Regions from separate parts of the Hoeflea sp. genome, predicted to be linked through region 1. Evidence: predicted binding sites of a transcription regulator. Region 1 holds the regulator's gene; the other holds the start of a gene.

Region 1 (3,810 bases):
TTTCCTCGGCTGGTTCGGCCTGCCGCGCTCGGCGCCGCTGGTCGGTGGCATGGTCCTGTCGCTCATGACATTGCCGACCATGATCATCGTCACGCGGGCCGCATTGCGCTCGGTTCCCTCATCGATAAGGGAAGCAGCGCTCGGTGTCGGAGCGTCGCGGCACGAGGCGGTCTTTCATCACATGCTGCCGCTGTCGATGCCGACCATTCTCACCGGCACGATTATCGGGCTGGCGCAGGCGCTGGGCGAGACCGCGCCGCTGCTGCTTATCGGCATGAACGCCTTTATCACCAGTCATCCGGAAGGTGTGTTTTCCGCGTCGACCGCGCTTCCGACACAGATTTACATCTGGGCGGACAGCCCGGAACGCGGGTTCGTGTCGCGGACGTCCGCGGCCATTCTGGTGCTGCTCGGCTTCCTGATCCTGATGAACGGGCTGGCGGTATTCCTGAGAAACCGGTTCGAGCGCCGCTGGTGACGTCGCCGACCGGGACGGTCGTCCGGTTTGCAGGTTGCAAGGGGACGTCCGGCGGTGCATGAAGTCAAAGGTATGGGGTATTGAAGGATGAATATGATGTCGGAAGCAGCAGTTGAAGAGGCGGTCGGCGCAAAAACCGAAACGCAACCGCCGATAAAGATGCAGGGCCGCATGGTGAGCGTCTTTTACAGCGGCTCGCAGGCGCTCTACGACGTCGACCTCGATATCCGGCAATATCAGGTGACGGCGCTCATCGGTCCGTCCGGTTGCGGCAAGTCCACTTTCCTGCGCTGCCTCAACCGCATGAACGACACGATCGACGGGTGCGACGTGAAAGGAAGCATCACGCTCGACGGCGCCGACATCTACGATGCATCCGTCGACGTTGTCGAATTGCGGGCGAGTGTCGGAATGGTGTTCCAGAAGCCCAACCCCTTTCCGAAGTCGATCTACGAGAACATCGCCTACGGCCCGCGCATCCATGGTCTGGCCAGAAGCAAGACGGAATTTGATGAAATTGTCGAGACCAGCCTGCGCAGGGCAGGCCTGTTCGATGAAGTCAAGGACCGGCTCCATGAGCCCGGCACCGGCCTTTCGGGCGGTCAGCAGCAGCGCCTGTGCATCGCCCGCGCCATCGCCGTCAGCCCTGAGGTGATCCTGATGGACGAGCCCTGTTCGGCGCTCGATCCGATCGCCACCGCCAAGGTCGAGGAACTGATCGATGAACTGCGCCAGAACTTCACGATCGTCATCGTGACCCACTCCATGCAGCAGGCCGCGCGGGTCTCGCAGCGCACCGCCATGTTCCATCTCGGCAGTCTGGTCGAGGAAGGCGATACGGACAAGATGTTCACCAACCCGGACGATCAGCGCACCCAGGACTACATCACCGGCCGCTTCGGCTGATCTTGCGCGGACAGGAAAGATCATGAGCGAACAGAACTCCAACAGCCAGCTTGCCGCGCATACGGTTACGTCCTACGACGAGGATCTGCAGTTCCTGGCGCGGCGCATTGCCGAAATGGGCGGGATTGCCGAGCGCATGCTCGAAGAATCCGTCGCCGCGCTGGTCAATGGCGACGCGGGGCTGTCCCAGAAGGTGATCTCCGACGATCTGCTCCTCGACGACGCCGAGCGTCAGATCGGCGAGAAGGCCGTGCTGGTCATCGCCAAGCGCCAGCCCATGGCCGCCGATCTGCGCGATATTATCGGCTCGATCCGCATCGCCGCCGATCTCGAGCGCGTCGGAGACATGGCCAAGAACATTGCCAAGCGGGTGCTTGCCGTCCACGGCATGGCGCAGCCCAAGAAGCTGGTGCGCGGTCTCGATCACCTGGCCGAGCTGGCGCTGACGCAGCTCAAGGAAGTGCTGGACGCCTATTCGTCCCGCTCTCCGGAGCTTGCCAATTCCATCCGCGAACGCGACGAGGAAATCGACGCGATCTACACCTCCCTGTTCCGCGAACTGCTCACCTATATGATGGAAGACCCGCGCAACATCACCGCGTGTACCCATCTGCTGTTCTGCGCCAAGAACATCGAGCGTATCGGCGATCATGCCACCAACATCGCCGAGACCGTATACTATATCAGCACCGGCTCCCAGCTTTCGCCCGACAGGCCGAAAGACGACGAAACGGCGAGCGTGGGCGCCGACGAGTGACGGGCGGGCGGGCCGCGATCGGCGCGCCGCCGGAGAATGAACATGGGTATAGCACCGCAAATCACTGTTGTTGAAGACGAGGAGGCGCTGAGCGTTCTCCTGCGTTACAATCTCGAGGCCGAGGGTTACGAGGTCGATACCGTTCTGCGCGGCGACGAGGCCGAGATCAAGCTGCAGGAACGCGTTCCCGATCTGTTGATCCTCGACTGGATGTTGCCGGGGCTCTCGGGCATAGAACTGTGCCGCCGGCTGCGCATCCGCCCCGAGACCGAGCGCCTGCCGATCATTCTTCTGACCGCGCGCGGCGAGGAAAGCGAACGGGTGAGGGGCCTTTCCACCGGCGCCGACGACTATGTCGTCAAGCCGTTCTCGACACCGGAACTCATGGCCCGCGTACGCGCGCTCCTGCGCCGGGTCAAGCCGGAGACGATTTCGACCGTGCTCAAGGCCGGCGATATCGAGCTCGACCGCGAGACCCATCGCGTCTACCGCCGCGGCCGCGAGATCAAGCTCGGCCCGACGGAATTCCGGCTGCTGGAATTCTTCATGACCTCGCCGACACGGGTCTTTTCCCGCTCCCAGCTTCTCGACGGCGTCTGGGGTCACGATATCTATGTGGACGAACGCACCGTCGACGTCCATGTCGGCCGCCTGCGCAAGGCCCTCAACCTCTCCAACATGCGCGACGTGATCCGCACGGTGAGGGGTGCCGGCTATTCGCTGGAGACGTGAGCGGACTTGCTCTAACCTCATCTCGCTCTATTGCGTCAAATCCTGTGCGATCATGAGTGCATTGCCGTCCGGGTCGTAGAAGGTCGCGGTGCTGACCATGCCTTCAATCGTATCCGTCGGGCCGTCAAACTTGACCCCCTCGGCCTCCAGCGCGCTCCGCGCGGCAACGATGTCGGCGACGCCGAAAACCGGAACGGCATTGCCGGGGGCCGGCTCCGTCTGCTCGCCCATTCCCAGCGTCACGCCCTCGGTCATGGTCTTGACCTCGCTCCATCCGGCCTCGTCGATGTGATGCAGGAGCTCGAAGCCGAGCATGTCGCCATACCATTTCGCGCTTGCGTGCCGGTCGCTGACCGACAGCGCAAAGGTGATCCTATCGTTCAGTGTAACAACAGCCATCGCGATTTCCCTTTGGACTAAATTTATATATACTATACTTTATGGACATAGACAAACTTGTCAACATTACGTCCCGTTCATGGTCCATGGCCATCCTGAAGGCGATGCATAACGGTGTTCCGGGCCGGCAGGCGCCGCTCCTCGTCGCCTCCGGCGCGAGCCGGACGGCATTCGCCAAGAGCCTGGCGCATCTTGTCGAACTCGGGCTGCTGGAGCGCAACGCCGGACATGGTCACCCCTTAAGGCCCGAATACCGCTTGACCGGGGAGGGAATAAGGTTCGCAAAAATGGCCGCCGCGATTGCCGACGCTCTGCCGGATAAATCCGGGCAGCCCCTGCTTCGCCGCGCCTGGACCATTCCTGTCCTTGCCGTCAGCCGCCGGCCCAGCCGTTTTGTCGATATCAAGAGCGCCCTGTCGCCCATAACCGATCGCGCACTCTCCCAGTCGCTGCAAAGGCTGGAGGCGTGGCAATGGCTGAGCCGCGAGATCGACATCACCTCACACCCGCCGCGGCCGATCTACCAGGCGGCCAATGA
Region 2 (3,810 bases), on a different contig from region 1:
CCGAGCAGTGGAACCCCAAGAAACAGTTCCAGTTCGAGGCGCTCGCAAGCCTTGAGCGCGAGGTCGAAAAGCTCGAGGCGGAGACCGGTCTTGCCTGTGGCTATCGCCGCTGCGGCCGGATCATTCCGCTGATAAAGCCGCATCACCGGGAACTGGCCATCGAGCGGGCGGGCAAGGCGCAGGAGGTCTGGGACAGCAAAACATCCGGCTACACCTGGACGGTTTGCGACAACCCGCCCGAGCCGGGCTGGCCCGACGCGGCAAGCGGACCGAGCGGCTTTGTCCACGAGACGCTTTCGGCGCGTGTCAGCCCCCGCAACTATGTTATGGCGCTCACCGCGAGCCTCGACGGCAAGGTGAGGATGATCGAGGGCGACGGCCTGCGGGACCTCGATGACCGCTCCGGCAGCGTCAGGACGGCATCCGGCGCTCATATCGACGCCGGCCACATCGTCCTCGCCGCCGGTTATGAGACCTTCGGCCTTCTGGGCAGGCTGACGGACCGGCCGCCGGCAAGATACGGCAAGCCGGTCAAGGGTCAGACCGCCTTGATCGATGCCGGCATCGATGCCGATCTGCCGCTGGTCTTTGCCGACGGTATTTACGCCGTGCCCCATGCGGTGGGCACGGTGGCGGTCGGCAGCACCAGCGAGAGCGAATTTGAAGACGGCCACGCCACCGATGCAAAGCTGGACGAGGTCATCCATGCTGCGGCCCGCCTGTGTCCGGCGCTTGAAGGCGCCGCTGTCCTCGAGCGCTGGGCGGGGCTCCGCCCCAAGGCGGTGCGCCGCGATCCGATGATAGGGCCTGCTCCGGACCATGAGCGGGTAACGGTGGCAACCGGCGGCTTCAAGATCACATTCGGTATCGCCCATAAAATGGCGGCCTGCGCCCTCGATATCGCTCTTGACGGGCGCTGCCCGTCATTGCCCCACAGCTTCGGGTTAGACACGCATCTGCGCTGATCACAACGCGGCCGCAACGGCTGTATGATCGATGTCCAGTTCGATCCGATCGGCTGCGAAATAGGTATGGGAATATTCCAGGCGCTGCCCCTCGACCTCCGCATTGACGGCCTCGGTGCGCAAGGCGATGGCGCCCGGAGACAGTTTCAGGTCTTCGAGTGTTGCCGGGTCGGCATGGTGGGCCGAAATGCGCGTCGAGATACGCACATAATCCGCGATCCCGTATGAGTTCAGGACGGCGGTAATGGATTTGCTGCTTTCGTAACGGTCCGCGAAATCAGGGAACCTGGCGGCATCGACCCAACTCACACCACGCGAAATCGGCACGCCGTCGGCTGACGAAACCCGCTCGAGCCGCAGCACCTGTGCCCCCGGCTCAAGGGCAAGGCCGCGCGCGACATTGCCCGCCGCGCCCTCGCTCGTATGCGATTTGAGATAGCCGTCGAGCGACCTGATCTGGCCGGCAAGGCCGGCGGAAAAGCGCGTACGGCGGCCGATCGGATATTGCAGCTTCGTGTGCCGGGCAATGAAGGTGCCGCGACCCTGTTCGACCCGCAGCACGCCTTCGCGGGCAAGCGAGGCAATGGCGCTGCGCACCGTGTGACGGTTGACCTCGAAACGCTTTGCCAGAGCAAGCTCACCCGGCAGCGCGCCGCCCTCCTCGAACTCGCCATTGCTGATTGCGATGCGGATCTGATCGGCGATCTGCCGCCAAAGCGAAATCCCGCTGCGTCTTTGCACAAATTCCATCGATTTTCCGATTCCCTGTCACACGGCAGTCATTTTTGCGCTATAGGGATAAGTGTAAGATGTCTAATTGTCTAGATAAATAGACAAATATGGAGAAAAGAGTGACTCAACCAACAAGCCTGTCGCCGGACTCGGGATCGGCAAAGGCGCTTCAGTCGGCGCGCAAGGAAGCCATGGCCGTTCTTGCCCGCGCGACGCGGGAAGAATTGATGGATGCCTGGGGCCGGTGGCCGCAAAGGCTGGACTTCGACGCCGTGCGCGGGCCCGAAACCGGCCTTGTCATGCTGCGCGGGCGCATCGGCGGCGGCGGCGCTCCTTTCAATTTCGGCGAGGCGACCGTCACCCGTGCGACCGTCCGGCTCGCGGGTGGCCGCATCGGCCACGCCTACGCGCTCGGAACCGACAAGGAAAAGGTCAGGCACGCAGCACTGTTCGATGCGCTTTGGCAGGACGAGGCGCTGCGGCGGCAGGTAGAAAACGATGTCATCCATCCTGTCCGCAAGCGCCTCCATGCCGAGGACAAATGCAGGCAGGAGGAAACCGCCGCGACCCGGGTCGACTTCTTTACCATGGTCCGGGGAGAGGACTGATGGCGATGACGCAAGCAAGCGATTCGTCCGTGATTCAGGGCGGTCTGGCTGATCCGGTCTTTGACGCCCAGACGGTTTTCAGACGGGTGATGGAGGCGATGGCCCGCCCCGGAAAAATTGCCGACGTGGCCGGCCTGACGGAGCCGCCCGCGCCGCTTTCGCCCGTCGTTGGCGCAATTGCGGCGACGCTGTTCGATCACGACACGCGCATCTGGCTTGATCAGGCGCTCACGCGCAGCGAAGCGGTTGCGGGATGGATTGCATTCAATACATCGGCGCCCATGACCCGGGAGGCGCTTGATGCGGACTTGGCTATCGTCTCCGACGCTGCGGCATTTCCGTCGCTGGAAAGTTTCTCGCAGGGCACACAGGAATATCCCGACCGCTCGACCACGGTCATCCTGCAGATCGACTCCCTGTCCGGAGGCCCCGAATTGTTCCTGACCGGGCCGGGCATTCGCGACCGCAACGGCATTTCGCCGGCGGGCCTGCCGGACCGGTTTATGGACCAGTGGACCGCCAACCGGCTGCGGTTTCCGCGCGGCGTCGACGTGCTGCTTGCGGCGCCCGAGGGCGTGATCGCCCTGCCGCGGACGGTCAAGATCGAAAAGGGAAGGTGAGCGCACCATGTATGTAGCCGTCAAAGGCGGTGAAGCCGCCATCGAAAACGCACACCGGCTGCTGGCCGACCGCAGGCGCGGCGACCGTTCCGTCCCATCGATGCATATTCATCAGATCGTCGGGCAACTGGGGCTTGCCGTCGACAGGATCATGTCCGAGGGATCGCTCTACGACTGCGAACTGGCGGCTCTGGCCTTCAAGCAGGCGCGCGGAGACATGATCGAAGCCATCTTCCTGCTGCGCGCCTATCGCACCACATTGCCGCGTTTCGGTTACAGCCAGCCCGTCGATACCGGCACAATGCTGATCGAACGGCGCATATCGGCGACCTACAAGGACCTGCCGGGCGGCCAGCTGCTTGGTCCGACATTTGATTATACCCACCGGCTGCTCGACCCCGAACTCATGCACGAAAGCGATGTTGACGTGCCCGAGACGCGCGACCGCAAGACGGAGCACACGCCGCGCGTGTCGGAAATTCTCGCCGGTGAGGGGCTGATCGAAGAGGACGGCGAACTGCCGCACGACCACAGCACCGGCGATCTGACCCGGGAGCCGATGGAGTTTCCCATGACGCGTGATGTCCGCCTGCAGGCGCTGTCGCGCGGCGACGAAGGCTTTCTGCTTGCCCTCGGATACTCGACACAGCGCGGCTATGCCCGCAGCCATCCCTTCGCCGGAGAGATTCGCATCGGCGAAGTGGAGGTCGAGATCGACGTGCCGGAGCTCGGCTTTGCCGTCAGCCTCGGCCGGTTGCGGGTCACCGAATGCCAGATGGTCAACCAGTTCAAGGGATCGGCCAAGCAGCCGCCGCAGTTTACCCGCGGCTATGGTCTGGTTTTCGGCCAGAGCGAGCGCAAGGCCATGGCCATGGCGCTGGTCGA

What was found. The regulator PhoB, encoded in region 1, activates phosphate uptake and scavenging genes when phosphate is short. The targets are predictions, from matches to a motif close to TGTCATNNANCTGTCAT.
Region 2: the regulator PhoB is predicted to act here: its motif matches at 1,732-1,748, upstream of phnF (phosphonate metabolism transcriptional regulator PhnF).

Annotation. Positions count from the first base shown of each region.
Region 1 covers NZ_CFHWAF010000039.1:7,105-10,914, reverse strand. Annotated here, with positions in the region: gene pstA (phosphate ABC transporter permease PstA) at 1-478, shown strand, start outside; gene pstB (phosphate ABC transporter ATP-binding protein PstB) at 566-1,384, shown strand; gene phoU (phosphate signaling complex protein PhoU) at 1,407-2,141, shown strand; gene phoB (phosphate regulon transcriptional regulator PhoB) at 2,190-2,873, shown strand; gene AC5E6N_RS09710 (VOC family protein) at 2,901-3,272, opposite strand; gene AC5E6N_RS09705 (winged helix-turn-helix transcriptional regulator) at 3,314-3,810, shown strand, end outside.
Region 2 covers NZ_CFHWAF010000019.1:2,023-5,832, reverse strand. Annotated here, with positions in the region: gene AC5E6N_RS05680 (NAD(P)/FAD-dependent oxidoreductase) at 1-965, shown strand, start outside; gene phnF (phosphonate metabolism transcriptional regulator PhnF) at 966-1,715, opposite strand; gene phnG (phosphonate C-P lyase system protein PhnG) at 1,817-2,305, shown strand; gene phnH (phosphonate C-P lyase system protein PhnH) at 2,305-2,925, shown strand; gene AC5E6N_RS05660 (carbon-phosphorus lyase complex subunit) at 2,933-3,810, shown strand, end outside.